DNA from 3 places in the Rhizobium sp. 21-4511-3d genome. Region 3 is predicted to be linked to each of the others. Evidence: riboswitches for the same ligand, from Rfam matches in the RefSeq annotation. Region 3 holds a riboswitch; each other region holds the start of a gene.

Region 1 (7,757 bases), on a different contig from region 3:
ATGGTCGATGATGACGGCGGCGGTGCGGCGCTTGGCCTGCGTGCCCTCGCCGGGGTCGTTGACGATGAACGGATAGAGATGCGGCAGCGGCCCGAGGATCGCTTCGGGATAGCATTCCTCCGACAGCGCCAGCGCCTTGCCCGGCAGCCATTCGAGATTGCCGTGCTTGCCCATATGGATGACGGCATCGGCGCCGAATTCCTGGCGCAGGAAAGCGTAGAAGGCGAGATAGCCATGCGGCGGCACTAGATCCGGAGAATGGTAGCTTTCCTTCGGATCGATATTATAGCCGCGCGCCGGCTGGATACCGATGAGCACATTGCCAAGCCGCGAAAATGGCAGGGCAAAACCGCCATCGACGAAATAGGGATCGGCCTCCGGACCGCCCCATCGCGCCGTCACCTCATCTTGAATCTTTTTCGGAAGACTCTCGAAGAAAGCATTGTATCGACTCGATGAAAGCCGCTCGCGGATCACGCGCCCATCGCGCCCGGAATTGGTCGGCCCGTCCATCAGATGCCGCATCAGCGCATCGCCATCGGCCGGGTAGGCACCGACGCCATAACCCGCCTGGCGCAACGCCTTCAGGACCTCGACGGTCCCGGCTGGCGTGTCGAGCCCGACCCCATTGCCGAGCCGCCCGTCGCGGTTCGGATAGTTGGCCATCACAAGCGCCACCCGCCGCTCCGCCACGGTCTTCCGCCGCAGCCTCGCCCAATGGACAGCAAGTCTGGCCGTATAGCGCATCCGCCCTGCATCCGGCTCGCTGCCGACGATATTGGCCTCGACATTGGCATCGTATCGCGCCGCCGCCTTGAACGAGACGGCACGCGACAGCACCCGGCCATCGACTTCGGGCAACGCGACATTCATGCCGAGATCGCGCGCGGAAAGTCCCTGCGAGGAGCCACTCCATGCCTCCTTCGAGGAGGCCGAAAAGATCGCCTGCAGCACGACGGCGCCGCTGGCTTCGAGGATGGTGGGTTGGCGGTCGGCGCCGGGGGCGGAGACGGCAAAGCCTGTCGTGTTTACGACGATATCGGGTGCGGCGGCTGCAAAGACGCTTTCGAGGATGCCGGTGGAAACAGGGTCTTTGAGGCTATAGGCGAAGACCGGCAGCGGCCGCAGGCCTTCCGCTGCCAGCGCCTCGATCATCGCTTCGATCGGCTTGGTTTCGCCGCTCTGGACGAGCGCTCGATAGAAGCTGATGGCGGCGATGGGGGCATCGGTCGAGAGTGGGTTGCCCCCCTCTGTCCTGCCGGACATCTCCCCCACAAGGGGGGAGATCGACTCGCGGGACGCTTCCTCCCAGACAAGCGAGGTTGAGACGAGCGGGTCCGCCCAGCCAATCTCCCCCCTTGTGGGGGAGATGCCTGGCAAGGCAGAGGGGGGTATCGCGACCCCCAGCGTCTCCGCCGACAATGCCCGCCACTCCTCAACCCCGACAACACCCCGCCCCGGCCACCAGATCCCCGCCTTCATCAACGGAGCAGCCGCACCCGGCTTCTCGCCGCCGGCAACCATCGCCGCCGCATAATCCAGAAACCGTCGCGAATTCTCGTCGCCACCCTCGATCAGATAGGACCAGAGCGCATTGAGATCATCGAGATCGACATTGGAAAATGGCGTCAGCCCGGCATCCGGCTTGGAATCCCCGGGCAGCACCGCAATCCGCGCGCCATTGCGGGCCGCGCAGGCATGCAGTGCCTCCAGAGCATAGTGAAAATAGCTCGCTCCCCCGAGCGCCCTGACGACGATCAGTTTCGCATGCCGCGCCGTCCGCTCGACATAGGCATCGACGGACATCGGGTGTTTCAGGCTCATCAGGCTGGCGACGCGCAGCGTCAGCGGATTGCCGCCACCCTGCCCGTGAGCGGCGGCGATTGCCGCAAGCTCCGTGTCCGCCGCAGAAAGGAACAGGATGTCGCCGGGTGACTGGCCGAGATCGATCGCCTCGTCACCGTCGCTGATCGTTCCTTTCTGGGCGAGGAGTAGATGCATGGATCAGACCAGCGCCTCGATCGCCTTGCGCACGGCAGCTTCGTCCATATCGTGCAGGCCGATGACGACGAGGCGCGTGCCGCGGGTTTCGCCCGGTGCCCAGGCACGGTCGAAATACTGGTCGATGCGGCTGCCGACAGCCTGGATCTGCAGGCGCATCGGCTTGCCGGCGACATCGGCAAAGCCCTTCAGGCGCAGCACGTCATGCTGTGCGATCACGCCCTTCAGCTTCTCGATGAAACCGGCGGCATCGGCAAGCGTGCCGAGCTCGACGACGAAGCTGTCGAACTCGTCGTGGTCATGCGGCGTGCCGTCTTCGTGCTCCAGCTCGTGATGGGACTTGCGGTTGGCGACATCCTCTTCCGTGCCGATGCCGAGGCCGAGCAGAACGCTTGCCGGGACATCGCCGTTCTTTGCCTCGATCAGCGCAGGTTTGCGTGAAATACGCGACGCCACTTCGTCGCGGACGCGGATAATACCAGCGGCATCGAGCAGATCGGTCTTGTTGAGAACGATCAGATCGGCGCAGGTCAGCTGATCCTCGAACAGTTCCTCGATCGGGCTTTCGTGATCGAGGGATTCGTCTTCGACGCGGCGCGCCTCGACGGCATCGTGGTCATCGGCAAAACGCCCGGCAGCGACGGCGGCGCTATCGACAACGGTGATGACGCCATCGACGGTGACTTCGCTGCGGATATCCGGCCAGTTGAAGGCGGCGACCAGCGGCTGCGGCAGCGCCAGACCCGAGGTCTCGATGACGATATGGTCGGGGCGCTGGTCGCGCTCCAGGAGCTTGGTCATCGTCGGAATGAAATCGTCGGCGACGGTGCAGCAGATGCAGCCGTTGGTAAGCTCGATGATGTCGTCCTCGGTGCAGTTTTCAGCGCCGCAGCCCTTCAGCACATCGCCATCGACGCCGAGATCGCCGAATTCGTTGATGATTAGCGCGATCTTCTTGCCCCCGGTATTGGAAAGCAGGTTGCGGATCATCGTCGTCTTGCCGGCCCCGAGGAAGCCGGTGATCACGGTTGCGGGGATCTTCTGCTGGTTCATTCGTTCAACCCTTCATCCTCAGCGGCAGACCTGCCGCGATAAAATACACGTCCGCGGACGAGGCCGCGATCATCTGGTGCAGCCGCCCGGCATGGTCGCGAAAATCCCGCGCCATCCGGTTTTCGGGAACGATCCCGAGGCCGACTTCATTGGAAACAAGAACAAGCCGCGCCTTCGCCTTCGGCAGCCAGGCCGCGAGCGCGGCACTCTCGGCGGCGATATCGCGCTCGTCCATCATCAGATTGGTGACCCACAGCGTCAGGCAATCGACCAGGATCGCCCGCCCCTCGCCGTCGACTGCCGCAAGGCGTTCGGCAAGCTGCAGCGGCTCCTCATGCGTCTGCCACAACGGCCCGCGATCGGCCCGATGCTGGTCGATCCGCGCCCGCATCTCCTCGTCCCATGCCCGCCCCGTCGCCACATAGTGACGTTCGAGACCAGTATCGGTGATGAGATTTTCAGCGAAGCGGGATTTGCCGGACCGGGCGCCGCCGAGGATGAAAGTCACATTGCTCATGCGAAGGCCGCCGTCTCTGCGCGGCTATCCCATACGCCTCCCTCATTCCTGTGCTTGTCACAGGAATCCAGCGTACCCAAGTCCTTGGGCACAGAAGACTCTTTTCCGTGGCTTGTTTTATTTACCGCGCAGACGCGCCGTGGCTGGATTCCTGTGACACCCCGTGGGCGCGGCCCTAGGGCCACAGGATTGAGGGAAACCCTCTGAGGCACCGCACGTCGCGGCATAAAAATTCTCGTTTCAGCCATGACAACCTCCGTGCTGGCAGCGGGCGGGAATGCCCAAGGGCTCTTCGCCCGGCACAGATGGCAGGTCTCCTGGCTCGCGGTTGTCGGCCCCGACAGGGACGGCCGAAAGGCCATCCCTGATCGTGCCAGCGGATCTTCCTCGCCTTCCCGGCTGCATTCTCGTGAAAAGGCGGACGATTCGTAGAGTTAGAGGCGTCCTGCCCCGGCTGATCACGATGCATTTCCAGTGGCTTTTCCGGTGTCCGTCAGCCATTGCCCTGCTGCGGAATGCAGCGATCAGGCAGTGGTGCCGGTGCACCGGATGGAAGACCCTGACCGCTCTACAGTCGCGGGGTCGGCTGTGATGAAGGCGCCCGGTTTGGGTCCGCCCCGTCACATTCCCTTTTCATCCCGGGCAGCAACCGCCGCCCCGGAACCATCCGTAATTGAAAGCATCGTTAGGCGTGCGGCCATACGAAGTCAATCGATGCCAGGACGATCCAAACAGCCCGCGCTTAACCCGACTGAGTCTACCAAACAGATAGTCTATTAAATTCATTGACTTAAGTCGAAATTTCGCTTGCGGCCGCCTCTCTTTTGCTGCAATTGCTCGCGAAATCATGCGGCGCAAAAAGCGTGCTTCCTTGATCCTGCATTCCATCGCCTAGTTCTCTCACCATGCTCACGAAAACCGACATCGGCCGCCTGGCGCGGCGCCATCTCAAATTCGATATGGCGCGGCTGCGCGCGCTGGCGCGCCAGAATGAAATGGGCATGGTTTTCGCGGGCGGCGCTGTCGGCATCATCGCCGGTTGCGCGGTGACCGGCATGAGCCTGATCTCGCGCGAAATGCACAGCCTGATCTTTGGCATCAGCGATGTCGACCGCCTGAGCTCGTCGGAAATCGACAACAAGCTGCTCCTGCTCTTGGCGCCGATCTGCGGCGGCCTGCTTCTCGGCCTGCTGCTGTTCATCCTCAGCAGAACGCGCAAGAAGCCGATGGTCGACCCGATCGAGGCCAATGCGCTGCATGGCGGCCGCCTGTCGCTGACCGATAGCGTGATCGTCGCGATCCAGAACCTGATCTCCAACGGCTTCGGCGCCTCGGTCGGCCTCGAGGCCGGCTATACGCAGCTTGCGGCCGGTCTTGCCTCCAAGCTCGGCCTGAAGCTGCAGCTGCGCCGCGCCGATCTGCGCGTGCTGGTCGGCTGCGGCGCGGCCGGCGCCATCGCCGCCGCCTTCAACGCGCCGCTGACGGGCGCCTTCTACGCTTTCGAGCTGATCATCGGCACCTATACGATCGTCTCGCTGACCCCCGTCGTCGTTTCCGCCCTGCTCTCGACACTGATCGCCCGCCTGCTTGCCGGCAGCGACTTTACCATCGATGTCGGCCAATTTGGCAGCGTCGTTCCGGCCGACTATGTTCCGGCGATCCTGCTCGGCGGCTGCTGCGCGGGGGCCGGCATCCTGATCATGCAGGGCGTCTCCTTCATCGAGGAACTGGCGCGAAAGAGCTCGGTGCCGACCTATGCCCGCCCGGCGCTCGGCGGCATCGTCGTCGGCCTGCTGGCGATGATTTCGCCGCAAGTGCTCTCGGCAGGCCATGGCGCCCTGCATCTCAACCTGTCGCACCAGGTTGCGATCCCGGCGCTGATCGGCATTCTGCTGTTGAAATCCTTCGCCTCCGCCGTATCGATCGGCTCCGGCTTCAGAGGCGGCCTGTTCTTTGCCTCGCTGTTCATGGGCGCCCTGCTCGGCAAGCTCTTCGCCTATTCGGCGCCGTTCTTCGCACACGCGTCACTGACACCGGAGGTCTATGCCGTCGTCGGCATGAGTTCGCTCGCTGTCGCCATCATCGGCGGACCGTTGACGATGACCTTTCTGGCGCTCGAGATCACCGGCGACTTCCCGATCACCGCCCTGGTGCTCGCCGCCGTCATCACCTCCTCGCTCGTCGTGCGCACCACCTTCGGCTACTCCTTCGCCACATGGCGCTTCCATCTGCGTGGTGAAAGCATCCGCAGCGCCCATGATGTCGGCTGGATCCGCAACCTGACGGTCGGCAAGCTGATGCGCGCCGACGTCAAGACCGCCAATGTCGCAACCTCCGTCGAGGAGTTCAAGAAGACCTTCCCGGCCGGTTCGACGCAGCGCGTCATCCTCGTTGATGATACCGGCAAATATGCCGGCCTCGTGCTCGTCCCCGAAATCCATTCCAATCCGATCGATACGGATGACGAGGGCAAGGGCCTGGAGAGCTTCATCCGCTACAAGAACGACTTCCTGCAGCCGCAGATGAACGCCAAGCAGGCCGCGGCGATCTTCGACAAGACCGAGAGCGAAGCGCTTGCCGTGCTCAACAATCTGATCGAGCGAAAGGTCGTCGGCCAGCTCAGCGAAAGCCATACGCTGCGCCGTTATACGGAAGAACTGGACCGCCGCCGCCGCGAGGTTTCTGGCGAAATCTAGCCCAGCAGCCGCTGCAGCCAGTCGCGGTCGAGATGGCGCTCCAGCTCGTCCGCCACGTCATCCAGCGCCCTGTCGACGCTTTCGGCATAGCTCTTCCGTTCGCCTGCGAGACCGAAGCTTTCGAGCAGTCGCGCGCGGTAGGAGTCGCTCGAAAACAGCCCGTGCAGATAGGTGCCCATCACCCGGCCATCGGTGGAGATCGCACCGTCAGGCAAGCCGTCGATTTGGGCGGACGGGCGGTCGCAATCCGCGCCTTCCGTCACGCCCAGATGGATCTGATAGCCGGAAAGCGGCGTGCCATATTCGGCGGAGACAGCACGGCTGTTGCGCACGACCTTTTCCGGCGCCATTACCGTCTCGACGTCGAGAAGGTCAAGGCCTTCCGTTTCGGCTGCACTGCCTTCGATGCCGAGCGGATCGTGAACCTTCCGCCCAAGCATCTGGTAGCCGCCGCAAATGCCGATCACCCGCCCGCCACGCCGCATATGGGCCGCGAGATCGCGGTCCCAGCCGGCTGCGCGGAAATCCGCGAGATCGCTGATCGTCGACTTCGAGCCCGGCAGAACGACGAGAGCGGCATCATCAGGAAGACGGTCGCCGGCCTTGACGAAGACAAGCTCGACATCCTCTTCCGCGCGGAGCGGATCGAGATCATCGAAATTGGCAATCCGCGGCAGCACGGGTACGGCGACCTTCAGCGCCGCCGACTTCCCGCGCGCCAGCTTTTCGAGAACGACGGAATCTTCGGCCGGAAGGCCACCAGCCGCCTTCAGCCAAGGTACCACGCCGAAGCACGGCCAGCCCGTATAGCGCCCTATCGCAGCAATGCCGTCATCGAAGAGCGAGACGTCGCCGCGGAACTTGTTGATGATATAGCCGGAGATCATGCCGCGATCCCGCTCATCGAGGATCGCATGCGTTCCGACCAGCGAGGCGATGACGCCGCCGCGGTCGATATCGCCGACCAGCACGACCGGCACGCCCGCCCGCGTGGCAAAGCCCATATTGGCGATATCGCCCGGCCGCAGATTGATCTCTGCCGGAGATCCCGCGCCCTCGACGATGACGAGATCGGCGCCCCCGGAAACCGTCGCGAAGCTGGAGAGAACATACTCGAGCAGTTGCGGTTTCAAACGCTGGTAGTCGCGCCCTTTCGCCTGCCCCCAGACCTTGCCCTGCACGACGATCTGGCTGCCATTCTCCGATTGCGGCTTCAGCAGGATCGGGTTCATGTGAACGGAGGACGGCGTGCGTGCGGCGAGCGACTGCAGCCACTGCGCCCGGCCGATCTCGCCGCCGTCATCGGCGACGGCAGCATTGTTCGACATGTTCTGCGGCTTGAAGGGGCGAACGGCCAGCCCGCGATTGGCCGCCAGCCGGCAGAGCCCGGCGACGAGCACCGTCTTGCCGACATCCGATCCTGTTCCCTGAAGCATGATGGCTCTGGTCATGGATGACGCCTACAACGCGTTGCCGCGCGCGGTCAACGG
Region 2 (7,757 bases), on a different contig from region 3:
CCTGCATGTCGGCCCGATCCTGCTCGGCACGGCGCTCCCGGCTCATATCCTGGCACCGTCGGTCACATCGCGCGGCGTCGTCAACATGGCGGCTCTCGCCGTCGTCGAGGCACAGCAGCCGGCGTGAATTTGCGGTCGATCGGAAAAATGCGTTAGAATTCCTTCGTTAGCTTGTTAACGGAAGGCAGCTAGACAGAATGGATGCGGCAAATGCCCTGCCGCTTCCGGTTTGACTATGCTGCGGGATGATACCGTGAAACGCCGAAGCCTGACCCTTGCCCTTTTCCTTGCAGCTGCCGCGCCCGCGGCGGCGCAGACGAGTGCGATCTGCGAGGATCTGCGCGGCCGCCTTGCCGACCTGCCGCAGGTGATCGGCAACGGCCCGGAAATCCGCCAATATGCGAGCGCGATAGCCGAGCAGAACCTAGAGCTCCGCAAGCTGCGCAACGACCTGCGCAGCAACGGCTGCAGCGTCGACAGCATGGTCGTCATCGGCGGCGAGAATGCCGGCTACTGCAGCGACCTGCAGGAATCCGAAGCGCGGATGATCGACAACATCCACTACCTCCAGGACCGCCGCAACCAGCTGCGCGAATCCGGCGGCAGCGATATCAACGAACGCCGCCAGCTGATGGCCGCCCTCGACGACAACGGCTGCAACGACGATTCCGGCTATCAGCCTGACCAACGCGCCTACGAGCCAGCACCAAGCACTGAAGAACAGGCGATGCGCGGCGATACCTTCATCCCGCTCGGCAACGGCGAGGAAGGCAACACGCAATATGGCGTGCCGCGCGGCGAGATGATGTCGCATGTCAGCACCATGTGCGTGCGCACCTGCGACGGCGGCTTCTTCCCGATCAGCACCAACGCCACCTCGATCGATTTCGGCCGCGATGCCTCGACCTGCTCGAAAATGTGCCCCGGCATCGAGACCGAGCTCTTCTATCAGGATGTTTCGAACACCGACGCCGCCAACATGATCTCGGCCGCAACGGGCGCCCGTTACAGCGCGATGCCGAACGCCTTCGCCTACAAGAACCGCGCTCCCGGCGAAAAGTCGTCCTGCACCTGCAATCTGACCGCCTATTACGAGCAAATGCGAAAGAACCAGACCGTAAGCGAACCGCCGCCGAAGGGCTCGATCACCACGATCACCACCAAGCCTGCAGCCACGGCATCTCAAACGCCGGCTGCACCGCAGCCACAGATCCCGGACCGGCCCTATGAGCCGCAAAATAGCAAGGTCCGCCAGGTCGGCCCGCAATTCCTCGCAGGCGACCAGGGCAGCATCGATCTGAAGAACCCGGCAACATCAGGCCCGCAGCCGCAGCAGCAACAGCAGAACTAACCGGCATAGACTGAACGTCGACCGGCCCTAGCGGCGGCCCCAGCCGTCGCGGAAGACCAGCTCCTCGAGTGGCAGCCGCTGCCGCCAGCCTTTGACGGCGAGTTCCGGCTCCCGGTAGAGCTCGTCGACATAGCCGACGCAGAGCCAGGCCACGATCTCGATATGCGCGGGCACGCCGAGGATCTCCTTGAGCTCACTTTCATGGAAGATGCTGACCCAACCGACGCCGACGCCTTCGGCCCGCGCAGCAAGCCACAGGTTCTGCACGGCACAAACGGTCGAATAGCTGTCCATCCGCGGATTATGCGTACGCCCCAGCACCACCTCGCCGCTGCGCGAGGGATCGCAGGTGATGCAGAGGCCGAGCGGTGCCTTGAGGATGCCTTCGAGCTTCAGCGACCGGTAGGTCGCCTGCCGCTCGCCATCGAACATCCCGGCCGCCTCATGGTTGGCGCGATCGAACGCCTCCCATACCCGCCGGCGCACGGCCGCATCATCGACGACGATAAAATTCCACGGCTGCATGAAGCCGACAGAGGGCGCATGATGCGCGGCCGCAAGCAGCCGCATCTGCACATCCTCGGGTACCGGATCCGGCAGGAACTGGTCGCGCACATCGCGCCTGGTCATGATCGCCCGGTAGACGGCATCGCGCTCGTCACCGGAAAAAGCGGATGCGCGCTGCAGCGCATCCCCGCTCAAGGGTCGCATCGTCAAATCCCCAACAACGCAACCGACCCGCCGTCCGCGCGGGATCAGTCTATGATGCCAGGCCGGTCTTCTGACTTGGCATCATCCGCCCGCCGCAGCCTTCCCGGTTTTAACCAGTGGCATGATGCGGCAGGCGTCAGCCTTACAGCGTTGGGCACGTTCCGGTCTTTCACCGGATTCCCGATTCTCCCGTCGATGGCGGGCACCTGACGGGAACCTCTTGCCCGTTTTACCGGCGCGCTTCAAGTGGCCGGGAAATAGCGCACATAGGCAAACTCATCACCATCCGGTGACCAGCAGGGAACATTGATCGTGCCCTGCCCGCCGAAAAGCTCGAACAGCGTGGTCAAATTGCCGCCGTCCATATCCATCAGCCGCAGCCTGACATGCAGGTCGCGCGGGTGATCGAAGACGTCAGGATCGTAGGAGAGGATCAGCACCTTGTCGTTGGCAGGTGCCGGATGCGCAAACCAGTTGCCGTAATTGTCGTGGGTCACCTGCTCCAGCCCGGTTCCATCGGGGTGAACGCGCCAGATCTGCATCAGCCCGGTGCGGCTGGAATTGAAATAGATCCACTGCCCGTCGAAGGAATAGTCCGGCCCGTCATTGCGCCCCTCCCCATGCGTCAGCCGCCGCTCTGCGCCGCCATCGACCGCTATTGTGTAGATGTCGAAGACGTCGTCGCGGATACCGCAATAGGCCAATTCCTTGCCGTCGGGCGACCAGCCGTGCCAGTAGGACGGAAGATTGGTCGTCACCTGCTTCGGCGCCCCGCCTTCTGCTGAAAGCGTGTAGATGCAGGATTTGCCATATTCCGTCTTGTCGGAAATCACATAGTGCCTGCCATCGGGCGAAATGCCGTGATCGTTGTTGCAGGCCGCGGCAAAGCCGGTGTCGACCTGCCTCAGCCCGCCCTCACCATCCGGCGACAAGCGGTAGAGCAGACCGTCGCCGTTCAGAAGCAGATAGCGCCCGTCAGGCGAAAAGTTCGGCGCCTCGATCAGCTGCTCCGTCTGGAAAACCACCCGGCTCTTGGCCGTACGGATATTGTAGATCTCGACCGAACTGCGCATGCATGCCTCCCACATTGTGCGGCGGTCCGGCTATCCGCCGTTCCGCTTCATCCTGATTTGCATGCGGTTTGTGCCATGCATCTGTGTCTCGATAAAGTCGCATCGCTTCAAAAGCGAACTGAGGTTCGGAGCACCGAAATGCTGTGCTTTGAAGTCCGGATAGACCTGCCGCAGCAGGGTGCCGAGCTCGGCGATATCGAGCCAGCCTTCCTCCCTCAGCTTCGCCGTCTGCAGCGCCTGCGCGATATAGGGCCGGATGCTGGGCGATGGCTGCAGCGCCACGACCTTCGCCAGCGCCGGAAGACTTGCGGGCGCCTCCAGGAGACGCAGCTCGAAGAAATCGTCGAACGACTCGCGCAGCAGCCTGGAAGCATTCGGCGCACCAAGCCCGATCGCCTGCTTGCCGCGCATCCGGATACGCGCCGCCAGATGGCCGAGGTCACGATCACTGCTGGCGATGCAGAAAAGATCGATTGCCGAAGCTCCGAGATATTCCATCGCATCGACGGCAAGCAGGATATCCGCGCCATTCTTCCCCGACTGGGAGCTGACCGCCGTCTGCAGGCTGAGCGCATGCTTTCCGGCAGCAGCGATCCACGGCTGCGCAGCCTCGCGCGTGAAGTCGCCATAGGCACGCCGCTCGATCAGACGTCCGTAGCCGGAGGCGATGTCGATGATCTCGCCCGCCGAGCGCGCCGGCAGGTTTTCGGTATCGATGAAGACGGCGACTTTCGTATCACGCACGATCAGGACCTCCCGCATTTCTGACGATAGAAACGCGGGAAGATGCGGAAGTCAGCAGCTTTCGGTTGATCGGGTTAACGATCGCTAACTGCGATCCCTAAACCGGTTGGTAATCGGGTAGCGGCGATCACGCCCAAAATTCTTCTTGGTGATCTTCACGCCCGGCGCCGACTGGCGGCGCTTGTATTCGGCGAGGTAGAGCAGATGCTCGACGCGGTGGACGGTCGCGACGTCATGACCGCGCGCCACGATCTCGTCGACGCCCATTTCCTTCTCGACGAGGCATTCGAGAATGTCGTCGAGCACTGGATAAGGCGGCAGCGAATCCTGGTCCTTCTGGTCCGGGCGAAGCTCGGCGGACGGTGCCTTGTCGATGATATTCTGCGGGATGACGACGCCCGACGGACCCAGCGCATCCGGCGGCACGTGTTCGTTGCGCCAGCGCGAAATCGCATAGACCTGCATCTTGTAGAGGTCCTTGATCGGATTGAAGCCGCCGTTCATGTCGCCGTAGAGCGTGGCGTAGCCGACCGACATTTCCGACTTGTTGCCCGTCGTGACGACCATCGAGCCGAACTTGTTGGAGATCGCCATCAGGATCACGCCGCGGGCGCGGCTCTGCAGGTTCTCCTCGGTGATGCCGCTGTCGGTGCCCTCGAAGAGATCCGACAGCGCCGAGGTGAAGCCCTTCACCGGCTCCTCGATCGGGACGATATCGTAGCGGCAGCCGAGCGCCCTGGCGCAATCGGCGGCGTCCTTCAGCGAATCCTCCGATGTGTAGCGGTAGGGCAGCATGACGGTGCGCACCCGCTCCTCGCCGAGCGCATCGACGGCAATCGCCGCGCAGATCGCCGAGTCGATACCGCCCGAAAGGCCGAGCACCACATTCTTGAAGCCGTTCTTGTTGACGTAGTCGCGGAAGCCGAGCAGGCAGGCGCGGTAGTCGGCCTCTTCCTTCTCCGGCACATGCGACATCGGCCCTTCGCTGCAGCGCCAGCCGTTCTCGCCGCGCTTCCAGGTCGTGACCGCAAGCGCCGGCTCGAACTGGCTCATCTGGAAGGCCAGCGACTTGTCGCCGTTGAAGGCGAAGCTGGCGCCATCGAAGACCAGTTCGTCCTGGCCGCCGAGCTGGTTTGCGAAGATCAGCGGCAGGCCGGTCTCGATGACCTGGCGCAGCGCCACCTGATGGCGCACGTCCACCTTGCCCCGATAATAGGGAGAGCCGTTCGGCACCAGCAGGATTTCGGCGCCGCTCTCGGCCAGCGTCTCGCAGACGCCGAGATCGTTCCAGATCTCCTCGCAGATCGGCACGCCGATCCTGACGCCACGGAAATTCACCGGCCCCGGCATCGAGCCTTCGTCGAAAACGCGCTTCTCGTCGAACTCGCCGTAATTCGGCAGGTCGATCTTGTCGCGCAGCACCAGGATCTTGCCGCCATCGATGACCGCAACCGAATTGTGCCGACCGGTCTCGCCCTGTCGCGGGAAGCCGACGATGACGCCCGGGCCGCCATCGGCCGTATCGGCAGCGAGATCATCGACCGCCTTCTGGCAGGCCTTCAGGAAGGCCGGTTTCAGCACCAGATCTTCAGGTGGATAGCCGGAAATGAAGAGCTCCGTCAGCAGCAAAAGGTCCGCACCCTGGCGCGCGGCATCGGCGCGTGCCTCGCGGGCTTTCGCAAGATTTCCTGCAACATCGCCCACAGTAGGGTTCAGCTGCGCGACGGCGATACGGAGCGTGTTCAAGGGAGCGTTTTCCTGTGTCATGTCATTTATTTAGCGCGCGCGTCCTCGCCCCGCAACGTGCTCCGCCATGAAAAGCGGCGGTGTCTGATACGCGGAAAATTCAAATCCCAGGGAAAAGCGAGGAAACATTAGTGGTTCATCTAGCGTTCATGGCGGGCATGTGACAGTTCGATGAAGTTTTTATGACGCCGCGAAATCGGCGGGAATGACATTGGAGTCCGCCCTTGATCGCATCGGTCATGAAGTCCGCGCAGGCCAGAAGAATGGCGCTGCTTTCCACTGGTCTCGGCTCCAATGTCCGCTCTCCGGCTGCCCGCGGTGTCCTCAGCGTCGCGCTGACCTTGTCTATCGCGCTGCTCAGCGTCATCGCCGTCGAATGGATCGCCCGCAGCACGCTTGCCGATGTCGGCGATTTCCTGACCTCGACGGCCCGCCCGGGCATGACCACCGTGGCTATGCTGACCATCCTGATGCTGACGCTCGACGCTGCCTTCGGACGCCGCCACCAGTCGGCGTTGATCGTCGTGCCGCTGGTGTTGATCCCCGCTTTCATCTCGAACCAGAAGCAGCACTATCTCTCCGACCCGTTCTATCCGTCGGATATCCTGTTTGCCCGGCAGATCATGGAACTTCTGCCGGTGATGGTCCGCGACCGGCCCTTCACGGCGGTCGCCCTGGTCATCGGTATCGCGCTTCTCGGTGCCGGCATCGTCTTCGGCTGGCGCTATGCCTGGCGCACCTTCCCGAAGCTCTCGGGCCAGGCGCGCCTGCGCCGCCTTTGCCTCGGCCTGCCCGTTATCGCCGCCTTCGGATCGCTGATGGATTATTCGCAATATTCCTATATCCGCGACCGCCTGCAGGTCGTGCCGATGATGTGGGACCAGAAGGAAAACTACCGCAGCAACGGCTTCATCCTGGCCTTCATCTTCAACGTGCCGATGGCCGACGTCGCGGCTCCGGCCGGGCTGAATACCGAAGCGCTGGATGCGATCCCCGCCCGCAATTACGGCTATCTCGCCGGCCCGCGCGAGAAGCCCGATGTCATCATGCTGATGAGCGAATCCTTCTGGGATCCGACGCGGCTGAAGAACCTCAATTTCAGCGCCGACCCGATGCCGACGATCCGCGCTTCGCAATCCGGCTACGTCTTCTCGCCGGAATTCGGCGGCATGACCGCGAATGTCGAGTTCGAGGCGCTGACTGGCTTCTCGAATGCCTTCCTGCCCTATGGCAGCATTCCCTATCAGCAGTATATCCGCCGCGACATTCCCTCGCTCGCCACCTTCTTCCGCGGCGAAGGCTATGCGGCACGCGCGCTGCATCCGTTCAGCGGCTGGTTCTGGAACCGCAACGAGGTCTACAAGGATTTCGGCTTCGAGGAATTCCGCACCGAGGAAACCCTTCCGCCGATGGAAAAGCGCGGCATCTTCGCCTCCGATGACTCGCTGATGAAGGAGATCATGCGCGAGGGCGATGGCCTCGACAAACCCTTCTTCTTCTTCGCTGTCACCCTGCAGGGACATGGCCCCTACGAGGCCAATCGCTACGCGCATAACTCGATCGACATCCAGGGCAATATCCCGGAAGCCGACCGCGCCACGCTCGCCACCTATACGCAGGGAGTCAAGGAAGCCGACGACAGCCTGAAGATGCTGATGGACTGGGCTTCGCACCGCGACCGCGAGACGATCATCGTGCTCTGGGGCGACCACCTGCCGCCGCTCGGCAATGTCTACATGAGCGCCGGCTACATGCCGGACCAGGTGGCCACCCGCAAGGCGCCGCTCGACGTCATGAAGCAGCAGCACGAGACACCGCTGGTCATCTGGTCGAGCAAGAAGGGTGTGAAGCAGGATGTCGGCACCATCAGCCCGTCGCTGATCTCCTATAACCTGCTGAAATTCGCCGGCTTCGAGCATCCCTATTACACGGGCTTCCTCGGCCGAGTTCAGAAGAAATACGACATTATCGATCGCTACCAGCTGGCGACGCGCAAGAACGAAGTCACGCCGGATTGGGTTCTCGACCCCAAGAAGCTCGACCCGCTGGTGCGCGACTACCGCTATCTCCAGCATGACGTGATGTTCGGCAAGGCGCAGACGCTCGACCGCTTCTTCCCGCAGCACGTGATG
Region 3 (7,757 bases):
ATTCGTCATCATGTCTATCTCGGTCGCGTTCGTAGATGATCATCCAATATTACTGGATGGACTGGTTAATCTTTACTCCGCTAAGGATGACCTCCGGGTCACGGCGCGCGGGGAGAATGCTATCGACGCCCTGAAGATCGTCGAGGAGCATCGTCCCGATGTGCTCGTCACCGATCTCAGCATGCCGGGCGACACGCTGGCGGCGCTTGAGCTGATCCAGAAGAATTACGAAGGCACCAAGGTCGTGGTCTTCACGGCGACCGCCAATATCGACACGGCGATCCAGGTTCTCAATCTCGGCGTCTGCGGCTATGTGCTGAAGGGCAGCACAGCGCGCGATCTCTACGAGGCGATCAAGACCGTCCATGACGGCAGCACTTTCATCACGCCGGGCTTCGCCACCAAGGTCATCCTGTCGATGAAGACGGCGGAAATCCGCCGCAAGGCGCAGATGCAAAAGCGGCTCAGCGCCCGCGAGGAGCAGATCGTCACCTACCTGCTGCAGGGCAAGACCAACCGCGAAATCGCCAGCATGCTCGACATCAGCGAGAAGACGGTCAAGCACTACATGACGCTGCTGATGCAGAAACTCGATGCCCGCAATCGCGTCGAAGTCGTGCTCGCGGCCCAGAAGCTGCAGGCGCCGGTCGAGGCCAGCGCTCCGTCCTCGATGCTTCTCTCCTAGGCCGAGAAACTAGGCTGGCAATGCTGCCGGCTGGCCGCGGCCGAGCGAGAAGCGGATGCGGTATTCGGCCGGTGAGAGGCCGAGAATCTTCCTGAAAACCTTGCGGTATGTCTTCGGATCCTCGTAGCCGCTCTGCCAGGCCACCTGCTCGATCGTCATATGCGACCGCTCCAGCAGTTCGCGGGACTTGGCGATCCGCAGGCGCTGGCAATATTCGGTCGGATTGATGCCCGTCGCCTTCTGGAAGCGGCGCAGGAAGGTGCGCTCGCCGAGCCCGGCGCGTTCGGCCATGGCAAGCAGCGTCAGTCCTTTTACGTTCGTCCCGTGAAGCCAGTGCTGAATCTTCAAGATGATGGTGTCGCCGTGATCGAGCTTTGGCGAGAAGGTGGCGTAGTAACTCTGCTCGCGGGCGCCGGGATCAACCAGCATGAAGCGCGCGGTCGCCAGCATGACGCTTGAGCCCATCAAGCGGTCGACGAGTTTCAGCCCGAGATTGATCCAGGCCATCATGCCGCCGGCGGTCATGATATCGCCCTCGTCGATGATCAGCTTGTCGGTGTTGACGCCGACATCGCCGTAGCGACTGGCGATTAGCTCCTGATGCGACCAGTGGGTGGTGATCGTGCGGCCGGAGGCGAGCCCGGTTTCTGCGAGCAGATAGGCGCCGCCGCAGACCGAGCAAATCGTCGTACCCTCGGCGTGGCGGGCGCGGATCCAGCCGGGAAGGCCGCCCATGCGGCGGCCGACCGGCAGGTCGTTCAGCGTTGGCGGCAGGATTAGTGCCATCAGCTTCTCGCCGGTGCCGGGCTGGCTTTCGAACATCTTGCGGACGGAACCATCCTCCTGCAGGTGCCAGTGGCTGACGCGCACCTGCGGCGCGGTCTCGCTGTGCTCGGCCGCCTGCATGCCGGCCACCTGGAACATGTCGGTCAGACCATAGATCGCCGACATCAGGGCACCCGGATAAATGACGATGCCGATATCCACCGGCGCGTCCAAAGCCGCTTTTGTCAATTCCGCCCCCATCGTTGTCAGCTTCGCCCGTCGAGAGCCTAGGCCCGCGGGTCTATCAAATCAACCAGCGCACCGGACAGGACGCGACGAGATCTGAGAGACCAACCGGAGGACAGGACAATGGCACAGGCAACCGCAGCAACCGCAATGATTTCCCGCAGAAACATGCTGGCCGGCGCATTCGGCGCAGCAGCGACGGCAACCGCACTTTCCACCATCGCAACCCCAGCCAAGGCCGAAACGAAGGCCAACCAGAGCAACGAAGGAACACGGACCATGGGCAGCAGGATTATCACCCGCGACGGCGTCGAGATCTATTACAAGGACTGGGGCAAGGGCCAGACGGTCATCCTCAGCCACGGCTGGCCGCTTTCGGCCGACAGCTGGGAAGCGCAGGCCTTCCATCTCGCCAATAACGGCTTCCGCGTCATCACCCATGACCGCCGCGGTCACGGCCGGTCCAGCCAGCCGTGGGACGGCAACGACATGGACCACTATGCCGATGACCTCTCCGATCTCATCGGGCAGCTCGATCTCAAGGAGATCATCCTGATCGGCTTTTCGACCGGCGGCGGCGAGATCAGCCGCTATATCGGGCGCCACGGCACAGGCCGCGTCGCCAAGGCCGGCCTCATCTCCGCCGTGCCGCCGCTGATGGTCAAAACAGACAAGAACCCGGGCGGCCTGCCGAAGGAAGTTTTCGACGGCATCCAGGCAGCGAGCCTCAAGGATCGTTCGCAGCTCTACAAGGATATCGCCGGCGGCCCGTTCTTCGGCTTCAACCGTCCGGGTGCCAAGGCTTCGCAGGGCATGATCGACAGCTTCTGGATGCAGGGCATGATGGGCGGCCACAAGAACACCTATGACAGCGTCGTCGCCTTCTCGCAGACCGATTTCACCGAGGACCTGAAGAAGTTCGACGTGCCGACGCTGATCGTGCATGGCGACGACGACCAGATCGTGCCGATCGATGCCGCCGGCCGCGCTTCCAAGACGCTCATCCCGCACGCGATCCTCAAGGTTTATCCCGGTGCGCCGCATGGCCTGACGGATACCCACAAGGATCAGCTGAACGCTGATCTTCTCGAATTCGCCCGTTCGTAACCCCTGTCGCGGGCGGCGCCATCGATCCCGGCGCCGCCCTGCCTTACACCGAAACCGGAGGATGTTCAGATGACCCGCATGACCGAAACCAATCCCTATAGCTTCGAACATGGTGCATTCGACATAACCGTCTTCAGCGATGGTTTCATTATGCTGCCGGACCAGATCATTCTGCCGGATACGCCGGCGGAGGATCGCCCCGCCATCCTCGGCCGTATCGGCGGCGATGCGACGGCCGCTCCTTTCCAGGTCAACATTCCGCTGATCCGGATAGGCAAGGATCTGATCCTCGTCGACAATGGATCGGGCACGCGCTTTCAGGATACAGCAGGGCGCCTTGCAGGAAATCTGAAGGCAGCGGGCATCGACCCTGAAGCGATCACCAAGGTGATCTTCACCCATGTTCATCCCGATCACTCCGGCGCCACGGTCAATCCCGACGGAACGCTGCTCTATCCGAATGCCGACTACTATGTCAGCGAAGCCGAATGGGCCTTCTGGACGGACAAGGATTTCGAGATCCACATGCCCGAAGCGCTTCACGGCTTTGCCCGTGGCGCCCAGCGCGATCTCAACGCCGTCAGGGATCGCCTGACGCTGGTAAAGCCCGGCGACGACATCGTTTCCGGCATGCAGGCGGTCAGCACGCGCGGGCATACGCCCGGCCATATCTCGCTCGAGCTTCGCGGCCGCGACAATCTGCTGATCACCGGCGATGCCGCAACCAGCAATGTCGTCTTCTTCGAACATCCGGACTGGCACTTCGGCTTTGACACCGAGCCGGAGATCGCGCTCGCAAACCGCAAGATGGTGCTCGACCGTGCCGCCGGCGAGAAGCTCAAGCTGCTCGGCTACCACTGGGCCTATCCCGGCGTCGGCTATGCCGAGCGGCAGGGCACTACGTACAGATTTTCGGCTGCGGATTGATCGCGGGAGGGGAGTGGCCGGCCTTGATACACAGGCTGCGTTTACTCCCCATTCACCATGTTCGCCGGATTTCCCCACTTTCCTCAGTGCTGTTGGCAAACAAATTATTGACGCTGATTTTGACTCGCGTACTATATCTAGTGTTCGAGGTTCTCACGATTCGTAGGGGTCGTGGGCTAAGACGGGAATTCGGTGAGGCCCGCCGCAAAGCGGGACAATGCCGGAGCTGCCCCCGCAACTGTGAGCGGCGAGCATCTGTCCCATTTCGGGTCACTGGGTCATGAAGACCCGGGAAGGCCGGGATGAATGTGATGATCCGCAAGCCAGGAGACCTGCCTTGAGCGAAAACGTCCACGGGCGGGGTGTCCGGCTGGCGAGCGATGAGGTGCGCGCATGATGCGGCTCTTCGCTTCCTCCGGTGTGTCCTGCATGTGCCACTTCGGGGTGAAGTCTAATGTCTTTGAGTTTCAGATCATACCGGCGCGAATGACGGGCTGCTGACGCCCGGCAATCGGCAACGGCTGCCTTCCATTTCGATCTTCCCAAGCGCGGACATCGGCGGATGTCCGAGCGATATCCCATGCCTTCCAGTCACGAGGTTTTCACAATGAGCATCACCGTCTACAGCAAGCCCGCCTGCGTCCAGTGCACCGCGACCACCCGCGCCCTCGACCGACAGGGCATCGACTACACGATCATCGACGTTTCCACCGATAGCGCTGCCTACGAGCTGGTACAGGGTCTCGGCTACCGTCAGGTCCCCGTCGTCATCGCCGGCGAGCAGCATTGGGCCGGCTTTCGCCCTGACATGATCAGCGCGCTCGCCTGATCGGCTGCCGCGATGGGCGAGATCGTCTATTTTTCCAGCCGGTCGGAGAACACCCATCGTTTCGTCGAGAAGCTCGGCCTTCCCGCGCAGCGCATCCCCATCACCGGCGAGACCCTGCAGGCAGGGTCGCCCTATGTGCTTGTCGTTCCGACCTATAGCGGCGAGGGCGGCAAGGGGGCCGTGCCCAAACAGGTGATCCGTTTCTTGAACGATACGGCAAACCGTTCGAACCTTCGCGGCGTGATCGCTGCGGGCAACAGCAACTTCGGCGAGACCTACGGGCTTGCCGGCGACATCATCTCGCGCAAATGCCAGGTGCCGTACCTCTACAGGTTCGAGCTTCTCGGCACGGCCGACGACGTCGCCAATGTCAAACACGGATTGGAACGATTTTGGACACGGCAGTTCTCGAGCGCCCCTTGAAGGCGCAGGCCGCTGACGCCGCGCTGGATTACCACGCGCTGAACGCGATGCTTAACCTCTATGACGACGAGGGGAAGATCCAGCTGGACAAGGACCGGCAGGCGGCCAAGCAATATTTCCTGCAGCACGTCAACCAGAACACCGTCTTCTTCCATAACCTCCGGGAGAAGCTCGACTATCTGGTGACCGAGGGCTATTACGAGCAGGAGGTGCTGGACCAGTATTCGTTCAATTTCGTGCGCGATCTCTTCGACCACGCCTACGACAAGAAGTTCCGGTTTCCGACCTTCCTCGGCGCCTTCAAATATTACACCAGCTACACGCTGAAGACCTTCGACGGAAAGCGCTATCTGGAGCGGTACGAAGACCGTATCTGCATGGTGGCGCTGGCGCTGGCACGCGGCAACGAGGCGCTCGCCCGCGACATGGTCGACGAGATCATTTCCGGCCGCTTCCAGCCGGCGACGCCGACCTTCCTCAATGCCGGCAAGAAGCAGCGCGGCGAGCTCGTCTCCTGCTTCCTGATGCGGGTCGAGGACAATATGGAATCGATCGGCCGCTCGATCAATTCGGCGCTGCAGCTTTCCAAGCGCGGCGGCGGCGTGGCGCTGTCGCTGACCAACATCCGCGAGGCCGGTGCGCCGATCAAGCATATCGAGAACCAGTCGTCTGGCATCATTCCAGTGATGAAGCTCCTTGAGGACGCCTTCTCCTATGCGAACCAGCTCGGCGCACGGCAGGGGGCCGGCGCGGTCTACCTGAATGCGCACCACCCCGACATCATGCGTTTCCTCGATACCAAGCGCGAAAATGCCGACGAGAAGATCCGCATCAAGACGCTGTCGCTCGGCGTCGTCATCCCCGACATTACCTTCGAGCTCGCCAAGAACAACGAGGATATGTACCTGTTCTCGCCTTATGACGTCGAACGCGTCTACGGCGTGCCCTTCACCGAGATTTCGGTCAGCGAAAAGTATCGCGAGATGGTGGCCGACAGCCGCATCCGCAAGAAGAAGATCAAGGCACGCGACTTCTTCCAGGTGATTGCCGAAATCCAGTTCGAGAGCGGCTATCCCTACATCATGTTCGAAGACACGGTGAACAAGGCGAACCCGATCGCCGGGCGCATCACCATGAGCAATCTCTGCTCGGAAATCCTGCAGGTCAGCGAGGCCAGCGAATATAACGACGACCTGTCCTACAAGCATATGGGCAAGGACATCTCCTGCAATCTCGGCTCGCTGAACATCGCCGCAGCAATGGATTCGGCCGATTTCGGCAAGACGATCGAGACCTCGATCCGGGCGCTGACGGCAGTCTCCGACATGAGCCATATCTCCTCGGTTCCGTCGATCGAGAAGGGCAATGACGAAAGCCACGCCATCGGTCTCGGACAGATGAACCTGCACGGCTATCTCGCCCGCGAGCGGATCCATTACGGCTCCGAAGCGGGCGTCGATTTCACCAACATGTATTTCTACACGGTGACCTACCATGCCATCCGTGCATCGAACCGGCTGGCAGTCGAGCGTGGCCAGAGCTTCAAGGGTTTCGAGAATTCGAAATATGCGTCCGGCGAATATTTCGACAAATACACCGAGCAGGAATGGAAACCGGCTACGCAGACGGTTGCTGATCTGTTTAGCAATGCCGGTATCGAAATTCCCACGCAGGAAGACTGGATGGCGCTGAGGCAAGCGGTCATGTCGGGCGGTCTCTATAACCAGAACCTGCAGGCCGTGCCGCCGACGGGATCGATCTCCTACATCAACCACTCGACCTCATCGATCCACCCGATCGTCTCGAAGATCGAGATCCGCAAGGAAGGCAAGATCGGCCGCGTCTATTACCCGGCCGCCTTCATGACCAACGACAATCTCGATTACTACCAGGATGCCTACGAGATCGGGCCGGAGAAGATCATCGACACCTATGCGGCGGCGACCCAGCACGTCGATCAGGGCCTGTCGCTGACGCTGTTCTTCCGCGACACCGCGACGACTCGCGATATCAACAAGGCGCAGATCTACGCCTGGAAGAAGGGCATCAAGACCATCTACTACATCCGCCTTCGCCAGATGGCGCTGGAGGGGACGCAGGTGGAAGGGTGTGTGTCGTGTACGCTTTGATGCGTTAGCATAATGTCTTGAGCAAGCGGCCCCCTCACCCTAGCCCTCTCCCCGAGGGGAGAGGGGATGTTGAGCGAGAGCCGCCGCGGTATCCCTTCTCCCCTCGGGGAGAAGGTGCCGGCAGGCGGATGAGGGGGCTACAGATGAATTCCTTCCAAAGGGCACACTATGAACATCGCCGTAAAACCAGTCAGCCGCATCCGCGCCATCAACTGGAACCGCATCGAGGACGACAAGGACCTCGAAGTCTGGAACCGCCTAACAGGCAATTTCTGGCTTCCGGAAAAAGTGCCGCTATCGAACGACATTCCATCCTGGGCGACGCTGAAGCCCGAGGAACAGCAGTTGACGATCCGCGTCTTCACCGGGCTGACGCTGCTCGACACGATCCAGAACGGCGTCGGCTCGGTGAAGCTGATGGCGGATTCCGCGACCCAGCATGAGGAGGCGGTGCTCTCAAACATCTCCTTCATGGAAGCGGTGCATGCGCGTTCCTATTCGTCGATCTTCTCGACGCTCTGCCTGACGCCGGATGTCGACGACGCCTATCGCTGGTCGGAGGAGAACGAATTCCTGCAGCGGAAGTCGGCGCTGATCATGGAGCAATATGCTTCGGGCGATCCCTTGAAGAAAAAGGTCGCGAGTG

Evidence for each region. Region 3 has a riboswitch for cobalamin ahead of nrdH (glutaredoxin-like protein NrdH). Riboswitches for the same ligand answer to the same signal wherever they lie in the genome.
Region 1: another riboswitch for cobalamin. It lies ahead of cobU (bifunctional adenosylcobinamide kinase/adenosylcobinamide-phosphate guanylyltransferase); the one in region 3 lies ahead of nrdH (glutaredoxin-like protein NrdH).
Region 2: another riboswitch for cobalamin. It lies ahead of bluB (5,6-dimethylbenzimidazole synthase); the one in region 3 lies ahead of nrdH (glutaredoxin-like protein NrdH).

Annotation. Positions count from the first base shown of each region.
Region 1 is NZ_JBNWCF010000002.1:336,039-343,795, forward strand. It holds gene cobN (cobaltochelatase subunit CobN) at 1-2,001, opposite strand, end outside; gene cobW (cobalamin biosynthesis protein CobW) at 2,005-3,054, opposite strand; gene cobU (bifunctional adenosylcobinamide kinase/adenosylcobinamide-phosphate guanylyltransferase) at 3,059-3,571, opposite strand; cobalamin riboswitch at 3,862-4,254, opposite strand; gene ACQZ5H_RS07515 (chloride channel protein) at 4,477-6,267, shown strand; gene ACQZ5H_RS07520 (cobyric acid synthase) at 6,264-7,718, opposite strand.
Region 2 is NZ_JBNWCF010000002.1:196,492-204,248, forward strand. It holds gene ACQZ5H_RS06835 (NADP-dependent malic enzyme) at 1-127, shown strand, start outside; gene ACQZ5H_RS06840 (DUF2865 domain-containing protein) at 254-1,351, shown strand; gene bluB (5,6-dimethylbenzimidazole synthase) at 1,379-2,062, opposite strand; cobalamin riboswitch at 2,106-2,287, opposite strand; gene ACQZ5H_RS06850 (TolB family protein) at 2,305-3,135, opposite strand; gene ACQZ5H_RS06855 (NYN domain-containing protein) at 3,166-3,879, opposite strand; gene ACQZ5H_RS06860 (NAD+ synthase) at 3,964-5,646, opposite strand; gene ACQZ5H_RS06865 (LTA synthase family protein) at 5,889-7,757, shown strand, end outside.
Region 3 is NZ_JBNWCF010000016.1:41,569-49,325, reverse strand. It holds gene ACQZ5H_RS27425 (response regulator) at 11-685, shown strand; gene ACQZ5H_RS27420 (GlxA family transcriptional regulator) at 695-1,699, opposite strand; gene ACQZ5H_RS27415 (alpha/beta fold hydrolase) at 1,820-2,803, shown strand; gene ACQZ5H_RS27410 (MBL fold metallo-hydrolase) at 2,873-3,730, shown strand; cobalamin riboswitch at 3,861-4,084, shown strand; gene nrdH (glutaredoxin-like protein NrdH) at 4,338-4,559, shown strand; gene nrdI (class Ib ribonucleoside-diphosphate reductase assembly flavoprotein NrdI) at 4,572-4,982, shown strand; gene nrdE (class 1b ribonucleoside-diphosphate reductase subunit alpha) at 4,952-7,111, shown strand; gene nrdF (class 1b ribonucleoside-diphosphate reductase subunit beta) at 7,280-7,757, shown strand, end outside.